One region of the Kitasatospora sp. NPDC023385 genome, then DNA from elsewhere that is predicted to be linked to it. Evidence: riboswitches for the same ligand, from Rfam matches in the RefSeq annotation. Region 1 holds a riboswitch; each other region holds the start of a gene.
What was found. Region 1 has a riboswitch for cyclic di-AMP ahead of AC0B61_RS29335 (M23 family metallopeptidase). Riboswitches for the same ligand answer to the same signal wherever they lie in the genome.

Region 1 (3,233 bases):
GTGGTCGGCCTTGAGCAGGCCCTCCAGCAGCCCCGGGTCGTCGTGGGTGCGTTCCATCTCGTCCAGCAGTGCCTGCTGGTCGTGGGCCATCACCAGGATCCGGCGGGCGACGCTGAGGAAGGCGCGCTGGGTGGAGGCGGTGAGTTCCTGCTCCTGCTGGACGGCCGCCAGTTCGGCGCCGCGGCGGCTGCGTTCGAGGAGGAGGTGTTCACCGGCGATGTGCAGCGAGCGCTGGAGGGCGTCGGCCCGGCCGCGCTGGGTGACGGACACGGCGCGGTACCGCGCGGCGGCCACGAGGGCGAGGACGGCGAGTATGCCGGTTGCCGTTACGGACCACTGAGTCATCGTCACGCCGCGAATTCTAGGGTGATGATCCTACGAAGGTGTGAACGGATCTCGCCAAGTGACCGGATCTCGTCAATATCGAGTCAATCCGGTCTCTATCCGGCCTCGTTCGACCCCGATCGCCGGGCCTGACGCTGCCTCGGTCTGGCTCCGGCCGGGCCGTCGTGCAGCGTCCGGGCCACGCCCGATGGCTGATTCGCTTCCCAGGATGTGTGGGGCGTGTGTGCAGGGTGTCGCCGAAGGGCGGCGTCCGGTGCAGGAGTGGCAGCACCACACCGTCCCCCGCCCGGGCTCCCCCTCGGGTCCGCGGGCCGGCTTCCTCCGCGGGCCAGGCGCGGAGCGCGGTGGTGAGGGTGGTGACGAGCCGGTCGGGGGCGGCGGGCTCAGACCCCCTCCACCTTGAACGGGTCGTGCTCGGCGAGCAGCTTCTCCAGCCGGGCCTGGTCCACCCGGCTGACGATGTCGTTCGATTCGTGCCGGTCCCGGATCACCTTCGCCAGCGTGAACGCCGAGGTGACGGTGTAGAGGAGGCCGATCCCGAGGAAGGCCCGGGTCCAGCCGCCGACCGGCAGGTAGGCGATCCCGGCGGCGAGGGCGGTGCCCGACAGGGCGAAGGAAAGGACGGCCTGGACGTGGTAGGCGGCCGTCGTGCCGTTCTGCATCGGTGCGCTCATGACGTCAGGATGCGGCCACCCCGTCGGGCCGCACATGAGTAGGAGTACTCAGATGAGTGCTCGGATGAAGGGTCGTTCGTTGACGTCCGATCACTCGCTCCCCGGCCGTCCCCGACGGATGGCTTGGAATCAGAGCCTCCTAGGATTAACGTTTGATAACGCAGCGCGGTCTTCAACGCCGTACCCAGACGGCACCGTGCGCCGTCGCCTAATCCCACCGGCCGGCCTCCGGGCAGGTCAGGGAGCCGGGGAACCACGTTCCCTGGGGTGAATCGGCGGGGCTCCGGCCCGGCCGTAGGAGACCTTCCTGCTCCGAACCCGTCAGCTAACCCGGTAGGCGCGAAGGAAGGAAAGGAGCGCGCCTCCGTGGCGTCGACGCACACCCCGGCACACCCGGCCGGCCCCGCAACCGGTACCCGGCTCCTCGACCACCCCGGCCCGGACGGCCCCGAGGCCGTCGGCCCGGAAGGCTTCGACCCGGAGGGTTCCGGCCCGGAAGGCTTCGTCCCGGAAGCCGACACCAACCGGCACCGGATGCCGCGTCAGACCCGCGGAGCCTCCCCGCTGCTCGGCGTCACCGCCGTCGCGGCCACCCTGGGCGCCACCGGCTTCGCCTCCGCCACCCCGGCCGCCGCCCCCGCCGTCGAGGCCCCGGACGAGACCCCGGTCGCCCTCTCCGCCGACCCCGGCCTCGCGCTCGCCGCCCGCATCCAGCAGCAGGCCGACAGCCAGCGCACCGCCGCCGAGGAAGGCGCCCGCGTGCAGGCCGCGCAGGAGGCCGAGGCCAAGGCCGCCGCCAAGGAGGCCGAGGCCAAGCGGGCCGCCGACGAGGCCGAGCGGGCCAAGGCCGCCGCCCTCACCCTCCCGGTGAAGGACTACCGGCTCTCCGCGCACTACGGCCAGAGCGCCCGGTACTGGGCCAACCTGCACACCGGCCTCGACTTCGCCGCCGACACCGGCACCCCCGTCCACGCGCTCGGCCAGGGCACCATCACCTCGGCCGGCTGGTCCGGCTCGTACGGCTACCGGATCGTCGAGACGCTGCCCGACGGCACCGAGATCTGGTACTGCCACCTCTCCTCGATCATCAAGGGCTCCGGCCAGGTCACCTCCGGCCAGCAGATCGGCAAGGTCGGCGCGACCGGCAACGTCACCGGCCCGCACCTGCACCTGGAAGTCCGCCCCGGCGGCGGCGCCCCGGTCGACCCGGAGACCTGGCTCGAGCAGCGCGGCCTCACCCCCTGACACCCGGCGCGCAGCACGGCGCCCCCGCCCGGCCGCCCGGCGGTCTCCGGGGGCGCCGCGCCGTACGTCATTCCTCCGCGGGCAACTGCGCCAGGTACGCGTCGATCTCCTCCGGGCCCGGCTCCGGCGCCAGCTCCGGGAACTCCTCCACCAGCAGCCGCGGCAGCCCCGGCACCGTCCACTCGCCGAACAGGTCGAGCGCCGCCCCGACCGCCGCCTCCTCGAACTGCCCGAAGTCCCCGGCCAGTTCGTCCGGCATCGGCCGGCCCAGCGCGGTCAGCTCGGCCAGGTTGCGGTAGCTGCGCCGCATCAGGCCCTGCTCCAGCAGCCGCCGCGCGCCGTCGGTGGCCATGCCGACCGACAGCAGCCGGCCGAGCCCCCAGCCCTGCGGGTCCGGCTCGTCCAGCCAGCCGGCCGGAGCCAGCGCCTCGTACGCGGCGAGCCGCTCCTCCTCCGCCAGCTCGGCGAAGCCGGTCAGCCAGGCCCGCACCGCTTCCCCGTCCGCGACCTCCACCCCGTGCGCGTGCAGCAGCACCGCGTACAGCCGGGGCCAGGTCACCAGGTCGGCGCGGCGCAGCAGCCCGGCCGCGACCTCGCCCTGCCACTCGGCCTCCGCGTGCAGCCGCTCCTGGCGCTTGGCGTTGAGCCGACGGGCCGCCCGCTGGTGGTCGACCAGCAGCCGGACGGCGTCGCCGTACGCGAGCGGATCCTCCTCGGGCGCGGGTTGGACGTACAGGTGGAGCCGCTCGTACAGGAGGTGCTCCACCGCGTTCGAGGTCAGTTCGGGCCAGCCGTCGTGCATCCTGCCGTCGCCCAGCTCCAGCAGTGCCAGCACCGCGCGCAGTGGCGCCTCGGCCACCGGCGCGCGGCCCTGCTCGGCCGCCCAGGCGAGCAGGTCGGCGGCCCTGGTGCGCGGGGGGAGCCGCAGGTCTTCGTCGTTCATAGTCCGAACGGTAGCCGCCGGGCGCG
Region 2 (3,233 bases), on a different contig from region 1:
CCGGCCAGCGCCGGGAGAGCCGCCACCGCGAGCAGGCCGGCCGCCCGGGCGGCGGCGTTGTTGACCCCGCTGGCGATGCCCGCGTGCCGGACCTCGACGGCGGCCAGCACGGTGGCTGTCAACGGCGCGACCAGCAGCGTCATGCCGAAGCCCATCACCGTGACGGCGGGCAGCACGTCCGCCCAGTACGAGGAGTGCGGGCCGGTGCGCAGCATCAGCAGTACCCCGGCGGCGCACAGCAGCGGGCCGACGGTGAGCGGGATGCGCGGGCCGATCCGCTTGCCGAGCCGACCCGCGCGGGCCGACAGCGCCAGCATCAGCACCGTGATCGGCACCAGTGCGAAACCCGAGACCAGCGGCGAGAAGCCGGCGACGATCTGCAACTGCACCACCAGCAGGAAGAAGACGCCGCTGAACGCCGCGTACACGCACAGCGTGACCAGGTTCACGGCGGTGAACAGCCGGGAGGAGAACAGGCCGAGCGGCAGCATCGGCTCGACCGCGCGCCGTTCGACGACCACGAAGGCGGCGCCGAGCAGGACACCCATCACCCCGCTGACCCACACCGTGGCGGAGACGCCCTCCCCGGCGGCGGTCAGTGCGTAGGTGATCGCGCCGAGGGCGAGCGCGGCGAGCACCGCGCCGGGCGCGTCGAAGCGGCCGGACGCGCTCTCGTCCCGGCTCTCCGGCACGGACCGGGTGGTGACCGCGATCACGGCGGCGGCGAGCGGCAGGTTCAGCAGGAAGATCCAGCGCCAGCCGGGGCCGTCGACCAGCCAGCCGCCGAGGAAGGGGCCGATCGCGGCCGACACCCCGCCGAGGCCGGACCACAGGCCCACCGCGGCCGAGCGGTCGTCAGGGTGGAAGACGGCCTGGAGCATGGCGAGCGAGCCCGGGGTGAGCAGCGCCCCGCCGATGCCCTGCACGGCGCGGGCGGCGATCAGGACCTGGATGTTCGGTGCGGCGGCGCAGGTCGCGGAGGCGACGGCGAACCAGACCACGCCGATCAGGAAGACCCGGCGCCGGCCGTACCGGTCGCCGAGCGCGCCGCCGAGCAGGATCAGGCCCGCCAGCGTGAGCAGATAGGCGTTCAGGGTCCATTGCAGGGACGCCAGGGAGGCACCGAGGTCGGTGCCGATTCGGGGCAGGGCGACGTTCACCACGGTGCCGTCGAGCATCGCCATGCTGGAGCCGAGCACGGTCGCCATTAGTACCCAGCGACCCTGCGCGGTGCCCAGGCGCAGGGTGCCGGCCTCGGAGGTGGACACGGCCCGATCCTGCGCCCCGTGGGGCGTACGTGACAAGGGTCACCGGCGGGTGTGTCGGTCGGATGCGCTGCGTGATGGGCTGGCTGCGCAGTGTTGGGGATGTGGGCGGAGGGTCGTGGATCAGTGGCGCGCGGTGAATGGATTGTGTACGCATCGTGCAGGGGGGCATCCGGAGGGTCACCGCGGGGCGGTAGGTGGTTGTCGATTCAAGAGATCGACATTGCTTCACCCGAACGGATGGGTTTTAGTTCAGCGACCGCCCGGCCAGTCCGGACGGATCCGCCGGGCGGAACGCCGAATCCTGCCGCTGCCCGGTGGTTCGAACTGAACTCTGTACGGCAGGAGCGGGGGACCCACAGGTAAGTCGCCGGACCGGAGTTCGCGCCTCAGGGCGCGGACGACCAGGGCCGGCTAGGGGTGAAGCCGCGCATGCGGCCGGGCAACTCCAGCCCGAACCCGACAGCTCACCTCGCAGGCGTCGGAGAGGAAAGTTCCATGCCTGCACAGGCCCGTCGTATCGTCCTGCCCCGCGCCGCCCGTATCGGCATCGCCACCGCCGTCACCGGCGTCTCGTTCGTCCTTCCGCTCGTGACCGCGGTGAGCGCCCAGGCGCACACCTCCCCGGTTGCCCCGGCCGCCCCGGTTGTGCAGTCCGCCGCCGGCGCCGAGGCCCAGCCGGCCGCCCAGACCGCCGCGCCTGCCGCGCCCACCGCGCCCACCGCGCACGAGAGCTACCGCGTCGTCAGCGGCGACACCCTGTCCAAGATCGCCGACGTCAAGCACGTCGACGGTGGCTGGCAGGCGCTGTTCGAGCAGAACCGCTCGGTCGTCGGCGCCAACCCGAACCTGATCTTCCCGGGCCAGCAGCTCGCGATCGCCGGCCACCCCGCCGCGCCGTCCGCGGACGCCGCCCCGGCGAAGCCGGCCGCTCCCGCCAAGCCGACTGCGCCGGTCACCCAGGCCGCCGCGGCCGCAAAGCCGCAGGCCCAGGTCCAGGTCCAGGTCAAGACCGAAGCCGCCAAGCCGGCCGCCCAGGTGCAGACCCAGGTCCAGACCGCCGCCCCGGCCCAGGCCGTGACGGCCGCTCCGGTCGCCGCCACCTCCGGCTACGTCGCCCCGCTGGCCAACCCGGTGCTGGGTGAGGCCTACGGCGTGGCCGGCTCGATGTGGGCCTCCGGCCACCACACCGGCCAGGACTTCGTCGCCTCCACCGGCACCCCGCTGCGCGCCGTCGCCAACGGTGTCGTGGTCAAGGCCGGCAACGGCGGCGCCTACGGCAACGAGGTCGAGATCAAGCTCGCCGACGGCAAGTACGCGCAGTACGCGCACCTCTCGTCGATCGGTGTGAAGATCGGTCAGACCGTCACCGTCGGCCAGCAGCTCGGCCTCTCCGGCGCCACCGGCAACGTGACCGGCCCGCACCTGCACTTCGAGATCCGCACCGGTCCGGAGTACGGCTCGGACATCGACCCGGTCGCCTACCTGCGCGCGCACGGCGTCGCGCTCTGACCCTTCCGGGGCTTCAGGAACCACCGCTGCTGCGGAGCGAATCGATCCTCCGGGATGGTCATGTCGGGTGACCGCTCGACCGGGTGATCGCCGTACGGCGGACATGGGCGCGGGACACGCCCAGGCCGGCCCGGCTCGTGGGACCAACCTCCCTCACGAGCCGGGCCGGCCACTGCCTTTTCCGGGGTCGGCCAGGGGTGGCTGGGGGTGGTCGGGGGCGGCTGGGGTCGTTCGAGAGCGCGCTCACAGCTGGGGGCGGTCTCGCCGGCGGTGCCGGCGCTCGCGGTGCGCCGGTGGCGGCCGGTGCGGTACGCGCGGATGGGGCGGATCGTGCTGGAGGGCGCCGTCGAGCGGTGAGCCCGTCTCAGCTGCGGTGGACGGGCTGGCCGGAGCGGGCGGCGGACAGCAGGTCGTGCATCCGGTGGCCGAAGTCCTCGGTGTCGCGGGCCGGTTCGG
Region 3 (3,233 bases), on a different contig from region 1:
GGACGGATGACAGATGTTGAAATCTGTTATCTGTTACCTGTCATCTGGTAGCTGACCGCTGTCAGCTGTTCGCCGCCGTCCGTCCGCCGAACACTGTCGGCCGTCGGCCGTGCGGTGTTCTCAGACTCGGCCGGCGAAGTCCGGCGCCCAGTTGGCGACGGTCTGCTCGCGGACGCCCGAGCTCGGGTTGGCGGCCTCGACGTACTTGCCGCCGCCGACGTAGATGGCGACGTGGTAGACGCCGGAGTCCTGGCCGTTGTTGGACCAGAACAGCAGGTCGCCCGGCTGCAGGCTGTCCAGCGAGACGTGGGTGCTGGCGGCGGCCTGGTCGGCGGCGACGCGCGGGACGGAGATGCCCGCGGCGCGCAGCGCGGCCTGGGTCAGACCGGAGCAGTCCCAACCGCCGTTGCCGGTGCCGCCGTACACGTAGGCCTGGCCGACCTTCGACTCGGCGAAGGACACCGCGGCGGCCATGCTGCCGGTGGCGGCCGGGGCCGGGGTCTGGGTCTGCGCCGGGGCGGCCGGCTTGGGGGCGGCCGGCTTCGCAGCCTGGGTCTGCGCGGTCGGCTGGGCGTTCACGGCACCGCCGTTCGCGGACTGGCCGGACTTCTGCGAGCGGTTGAACCAGGTGAAGTCCGAACCGGCCTTGGCCGAGGAGGACTGGTCGGCGGAGGAGGACTGGTCAGCCGAGGCGGACGGCTGGGCCTGGCCGCGGTCGCCGAAGGACAGGTGCTGGCCCGGGTAGATGGTGTCCGGGCCCTCGGTCAGGGTGCCGCGGTTGAGCTCGTAGAGCCGCTGCCAGCCGCCCTGGACGTTGTTCTTGTCGGCGATGGCGGACAGCCAGTCGCCCGCCGCGACGGTGTAGTCGCCACTCTGGGCCTGCTGCTGGCGCTTCTGGGCCCAGTCGCTGGTGGCGGAGCCGGTGGCGGCCTGCGCGCCGTCCTGGGCGGGCGCGGCGGGCTTGGCCGGCTTCGCAGCCTGGGTCTGGGTCTGGGTCTGCGCCGGGGCCGGCTTGGCAGCCTGGGCGGCGGGCTTGGCGGCGGTCGAACCGGAGGCGGTGCCGGCCGAGGTGTCGACGGCGGCCGGAGCGCCGCCCTTGGTCAGGCCGGCCTGGATCGAGCAGACGGGCCAGGCGCCGGGGCCCTGCGAGGCGAGGACCTTCTCGGCGACGGCGATCTGCTGGTCCTTGGTGGCCTGGTTGGCCTGCGAGGCGTAGGCGGTGCCACCGAACGCGGCCCAGGTGCTGGAGGTGAACTGGAGGCCGCCGTAGAAGCCGTTGCCGGTGTTGATGCTCCAGTTGCCGCCGCTCTCGCACTGGGCGACCTTGTCCCAGGTGGCGACGGAGGCGGCGGAGGCGGTGCCGGAGACGAGGCACGGGATGGTGAGACCGATGCCCGCGACGCCGATGGCGGCGATCACGCGGCGGGTGCGGCCGGACAGACGGGTGCCGTTGGTGGGCAGCATGAAGACGCGGTCCTCTCCCACGCCTGCGAGGTGAGCTGTCGGATTCGGGCTGGAGTTGCCCGGCCGCGCTTGAGCGCGGCTTCACCCCTAGCCCTGAACCGTTCCGAAGAGCGGTCCGGGGCGACTTACCTGTGGTTCCCCCGCTCCTGCCGTGGTGCGTTTTCGCGCTGCCAGAACATCCGACGGCAGGACTCGGCGTCGCGGATGAACTGGGTCCGTGGAATCACGAACGGGGAGCACGTTAAGCAGACTTAAGTTCAAACTGCAAACACCTGTGACGCTCATCACGGTTTAGAGAGAAGTGCCAAAATGGCTGGCCATCATGATCGTAAATGATCGTTTTTCGGCAATCGCATTGCGGATGTGCACAACTGTCTTTGCCTCAGGAAAAGTGTGACGGAGCGTCGAGGCGCGGAGCCGCGTACTGCTCAAGTCAGGGGGAAGGCGTGATGCGAGCGCCGGAGAGTGCGCCGGTCAATTACCTGCAAATAGCGCCAGATCGGACATTTCTCTCCATGGTCGGCTTAACTCCGGTACGGCGCAGGAGGAGGAGCAAAGCGAAAGGGCCCGGAACGGAAGCCGTTCCGGGCCCTTCGTGCGCGTCGACGGACGCGCGGCGTCTACTGTCCGACAGACCTCTGGGCGGCCGCGTGGGCGCCGCGAGCGCCCTCCATGGCTCCCTCGGCCTCGGCGGCGGCCGCAGCCTCCGCCTCGGCCCGCGCCAGGTCCTCCGGGGACGGCGTGGGCAGCGCGGCCAGGTAGGTGGAGGCGATCAGCTGGCCGACGGTCGGGTAGGCGCCCAGCGGCGCGGCCGACGGGCAGCCGGTCTCCTCGGCGGCCGTGGCCAGCAGCTCGGAGTCGGCCTCCGGCCCGATCACCAGCGGGGCCAGCGCCGGGCGCTGCGAGCCCGTCTCCTTGAGGTGGTTGACGGCCGCGGCCACCGAGCCGGGCACGTCGAGTGCGGCGGCCACGACCGGGACGGCCAGTCGGGCGGCCAGCAGCACGCCGGTGATGCCGGCCGCGGCGGCCGCGTCCTCACCTCCGACGGTGGTCAGGACCACGCCGTCCGCGGCGGTCGCGATGGCGAACAGCCGGGCCCGGTCGGCACGGGCCAGCCCGGCCTCGGAGAGCCGTACGTGGACGGCCTCGGCGAGCAGCGGGTGCGGGCCGAGCGCGTCGGTGACGGGCGCGCCGTACTCGGCGGCGAGCGCGTGGAGTTCGGGCAGGAAGTGGTGCGGACCGGGCACCAGCGGCACCAGGACGGGCATCGGCAGCCCGGCCTCGGCGGTGGCCGCCAGGAGCTCGGCGACGGTGCGGTCGTCGCCGCCCCCGTCCTCGGCGAACGCGCGGGGGAGGTAGCCGACCGTCGCCTGGACGCCGTTCTGCTCGCTGCGGACGACTGAAAGCAGCTCCTCGACGACCGACCGGGACTCGGGCCCGGCGGTCGCGGGCACGGCGAGCACCAGGGCGGGGGCGCTGGCCGGGATCTCGGGGCGCTCGGGACGACGGTGGCGCCCCCGCGCACGGGAGCCTGGAGTGCGGACGGGCAGTGGCGCGCCCGGGATGGCTGCGGTGCTCATGCCGGAGATCGTAGGACATCGGCCCGTCAGGCCTGCAGTCGGCTGCCGCACAGGTTTCGGACGATCGCGGCACGGACCTGGTACGGACCCGGTGCGTTTCGGTCCCGGTTCGGGTGGTTTGCCTACAATCCGGACATACTTCGCCCAACCCCCGTGTGAGTGTGGGCCATTGCCTTGACGTGCCCAGCG
Region 4 (3,233 bases), on a different contig from region 1:
CGACGCGTCGACACTTCCGGCGCCGGCCGAGGCGTCCACGCTTCCCGCTCCGGCTGGGCCGTCCACACTTCCGGCGCCGGTCGGGCCGTCCACACTTCCGGCTGCCGGAGGCTCCGCGGTGCCCGCCGTGGCCGGACCGTCCACCCTGCCCGCTCCGGCGGCCGTGCCGTCCGACTCCGACCTGGCGGTGGTCCGGCTCGATCCGGACCCGGCGCCGCCCGGCGGCACCACGACCGTCCACGCCTTCGTCGCCAACGGCGGCCCGGACACCACCGCATCGCCGTTCACCGTCGTGGTCACCCTGCCGAGGGGCGTCAGCGCCGAGGGCCCGTTCTTCCCCCAGGACTGCAGGGTCCTGGAGCGCGGTCGGCAGGTCCGCTGCGTCTTCGGCCCCGGACTGCCGTCCCTGCGCAGCGCGACCGCGCTCATCCCGGTCCGGCTCTCCCCCGAGCTGCCGATCGGCACGCTCCACGGCGGCTCGGTCGCGGTGCACGGCGCGGACGACCAGGACGGGAACAACGACCGGCAGCCGTTCGACATCACGGTGGTCGCTACGGCTGCCGGTTCCTGAGAGCTGCCGGTTCCCGGACCACGCAGGCCCGGGTCCACGCGGGCCTGGGCCTGCGCGGGCCCGGGCCCGTATGACTGTGGGCCCGTGTGGCTGTGGGCCTGCGTGGCTGCGGGCCTACGCGGGCCCGGGTCTAGCGGTAGACGCGGACGTAGTCGGCGGCCATGGTGATCGGGGCGGTCCCCTGCGGCGCGGGGTGGTACTTCCCCGCGCACACCGACAGGTTGAGGATCAGGTACGCCGACCAGTTGGCGCCGACGCCCTTGCCGTCCGAGAAGACCTTGGCGCCGTTGACGTACCAGTCCACCGAGTTGGCGCCGTAGTAGGTGCCGATGGTCACCCACTGGTCCTTCGCGATGGCGCTCGCGTCGGTGTAGTACTTGGGGTTGCCCGGGTTGACGTGGTTGGTCAGCTCCAGCAGGTTCGGGTTGTCGGGGTGGTACTCGAAGGAGTCGATCTCCCCGTTGCCGTTCTTCCAGGTCCACAGGGCCGGCCAGGCGCCGGTTCCGGAGGGCAGCTTGACCCGGGTCTCGGCGTAGTCCCCGGTCTTGACCTGGAAGCCCTCGCTGGAGCCCTCGGTGGTCAGGAAGCCGGTGTTCCAGGACTGCGTGCCGTCCTCCATGGCCGGGCCGCCGGGCGTGGCGGTGAAGGTGGCGACCCCGTTGGCGACGCTGACGTTGTTCTTGTTCAGCCAGTCCAGCTTGTTGTCGCCCGGGTTGTGGTTGCCGTACTTGTACGCCGTGCTCTTGTCGCCGACCCAGCGCTGGCCCCAGCTGATCGGGCTGTTGAAGTCGTCGGACCAGGTCAGCGCCTTGCCGGCGACCGGCGACGACGGCGCCGGGGTGGTCGGGCTCGCCGTGGCGCTCGGGGAGGCCGTCGGGGTGGTGGTCGGCGTGGCGGTCGGGGTGGTCGTCGGAGACGGGGTGGCCGTCGGGGACGGGTTCGGCGTGGACGTACCGGCCGCGGAGACCACCAGCTGCTGCGCGGGCAGGTTGTGCCAGGCGCCGCCGAGGTCCTGCCAGAAGCCGAACTGGCTGTACGTCCCGGCGGGCAGGGTGCGCGCACCGCTGGTGAAGTTCACCCCGCTCGGGCAGATCTGCACGTTGGAGGCGTTGCCGGGGAAGTCCAGGTTGGCGCCGTGGGCGTCGCGCACGCCCACGCCCACGGTCTTCGCGGTGAAGCAGGCCGAGGAGTGCAGGCCGAGCGAGGCCGCGGTGGCCTTGCCCGCGACCATGGTGGCGGGGGCGAGGCGGTCCTGGGTGACGGTCGGCGCGGTGGCCGCCTGGGCACCGGCGACGGACGGCAGTCCGAGCAGGCCGGCGCCGGTGATGGCGAGGGCCCCGGTGGCGGCGAGCGCGGCGTTGCGGCCGTGGCGGGACGGGCGGGCGTGGCGCGGCGCGTGGCGCTGGGCAGGCTTGAGCATGAGATGACCTCTGCGACGCCTGCGAGGTGAGCTGTCGGGTTCGGGCTGCAGTTGCCCGGCCGCCTGAGGAGCGGCTTCACCCCTAGCCGCGGTCCGTACGCATGAGCGCACGAGCCGGGCGCCGACCTTGGTTCCCCCGCTCCCGTCCGCTGTGGTGCTCGGTGACCCGCCGACGGGTGGACGGGACTCGGCGTCCCGGCGGCGGGGTCCGCGAGGGCGGACGACCGTTGCAGGCTAGGCAGGCCGTACGTGAACGGACAACTCTGCCGGGCCGGTTGTCGTGCAGCTCACAGTGGTGTCGATCAACGACGCTGCGTGGCGGCGGAGTTGGATCAATCCCCGATTGGGCGGACGGCGGGCGGTCGGCGAGCAGGCGGCCAGATCGAAAGGGCCCCTCCCCGGGACGCGCTCCCTGCCGGACGCGACGGTGGCGGATCAGACGGGACCGGACCGTGGCAAAGGGCCGACCGAGTGCACCCGGTCGGATAAATTGGAGGCCTGACATCTTCCGCAGTGCACAAGAGCACCCCACACGGACACGAGGAGCCGCCCCACCATGATCGCGCCCTTGCCCGCCTTCGCCGGCCGCACCTACCTCTTCCGGGCCGACAACGGCGCGGCCTTCCGCAACACCTACTCGGCCGACGGCACTCGGCTGCGCTGGGAGGGCCTCGGCGAGTCCGCGGGCCAGTGGGAGGACGTGCGGCTGCACGTCGCCGAGGTCGCGCCGGAGGTCTACTTCGTCAGCTGGACGGAGCAGAGCGGGATCACCGTCAGCCACGTGATGGACCTTGGCAAGCTGACGGTGCGGGCCTTCTGGACCTTCGAGGGCGAGGGCGGCCGGGTCGGCGAACTGCACACCGGGACGCTGGAGCAGGTGGCCTGAGCCGCGCGACCACCGCACCCCCCGGGGCGTCGAAGCTCTGGGGCGTCGAAGCTCTGGGGCGTCGAGGCTCTGAGGCCTCGGGCTCCGGGGGTGCGGGTCGTTCGGATGCTTGGTCGTCGGGCGGGCCCGGTCCGGCTGTCAGGCGGTCTGGTTCGGCACCTTGAGGTGCTGCGACAGCCACTCCAGGGAGGACGGCAGCAGCGCGCTCCACGTCTCGAAGTTGTGGCCGCCGTTCTCCAGCATGCTGTACGAGACCGCCATCGGGCTCTGCACCGCGTTGACGAAGGCCTCGGTCTCCTGGCGGTAGTTGCCGTCGCCCTTCTTGGTGCCGGCCAGCAGCACGGACGCCTTCGGCT

Region 2: another riboswitch for cyclic di-AMP. It lies ahead of AC0B61_RS21845 (M23 family metallopeptidase); the one in region 1 lies ahead of AC0B61_RS29335 (M23 family metallopeptidase).
Region 3: another riboswitch for cyclic di-AMP. It lies ahead of AC0B61_RS00085 (transglycosylase family protein); the one in region 1 lies ahead of AC0B61_RS29335 (M23 family metallopeptidase).
Region 4: another riboswitch for cyclic di-AMP. It lies ahead of AC0B61_RS00895 (glycoside hydrolase family 16 protein); the one in region 1 lies ahead of AC0B61_RS29335 (M23 family metallopeptidase).

The regions. Positions count from the first base shown of each region.
Region 1 covers NZ_JBVOOL010000024.1:61,132-64,364, forward strand. Annotated here, with positions in the region: gene AC0B61_RS29325 (ATP-binding protein) at 1-345, opposite strand, end outside; gene AC0B61_RS29330 (YiaA/YiaB family inner membrane protein) at 729-1,019, opposite strand; cyclic di-AMP (ydaO/yuaA leader) riboswitch at 1,215-1,373, shown strand; gene AC0B61_RS29335 (M23 family metallopeptidase) at 1,386-2,264, shown strand; gene AC0B61_RS29340 (hypothetical protein) at 2,332-3,207, opposite strand.
Region 2 covers NZ_JBVOOL010000013.1:210,909-214,141, reverse strand. Annotated here, with positions in the region: gene AC0B61_RS21850 (MFS transporter) at 1-1,208, opposite strand, end outside; cyclic di-AMP (ydaO/yuaA leader) riboswitch at 1,581-1,761, shown strand; gene AC0B61_RS21845 (M23 family metallopeptidase) at 1,764-2,777, shown strand; gene AC0B61_RS21840 (DUF2470 domain-containing protein) at 3,142-3,233, opposite strand, start outside.
Region 3 covers NZ_JBVOOL010000001.1:14,844-18,076, reverse strand. Annotated here, with positions in the region: gene AC0B61_RS00085 (transglycosylase family protein) at 121-1,485, opposite strand; cyclic di-AMP (ydaO/yuaA leader) riboswitch at 1,472-1,641, opposite strand; gene AC0B61_RS00080 (sirohydrochlorin chelatase family protein) at 2,085-3,044, opposite strand.
Region 4 covers NZ_JBVOOL010000001.1:203,855-207,087, forward strand. Annotated here, with positions in the region: gene AC0B61_RS00890 (hypothetical protein) at 1-571, shown strand, start outside; gene AC0B61_RS00895 (glycoside hydrolase family 16 protein) at 702-1,991, opposite strand; cyclic di-AMP (ydaO/yuaA leader) riboswitch at 1,993-2,158, opposite strand; gene AC0B61_RS00900 (phenolic acid decarboxylase) at 2,548-2,877, shown strand; gene AC0B61_RS00905 (alpha/beta hydrolase) at 3,016-3,233, opposite strand, start outside.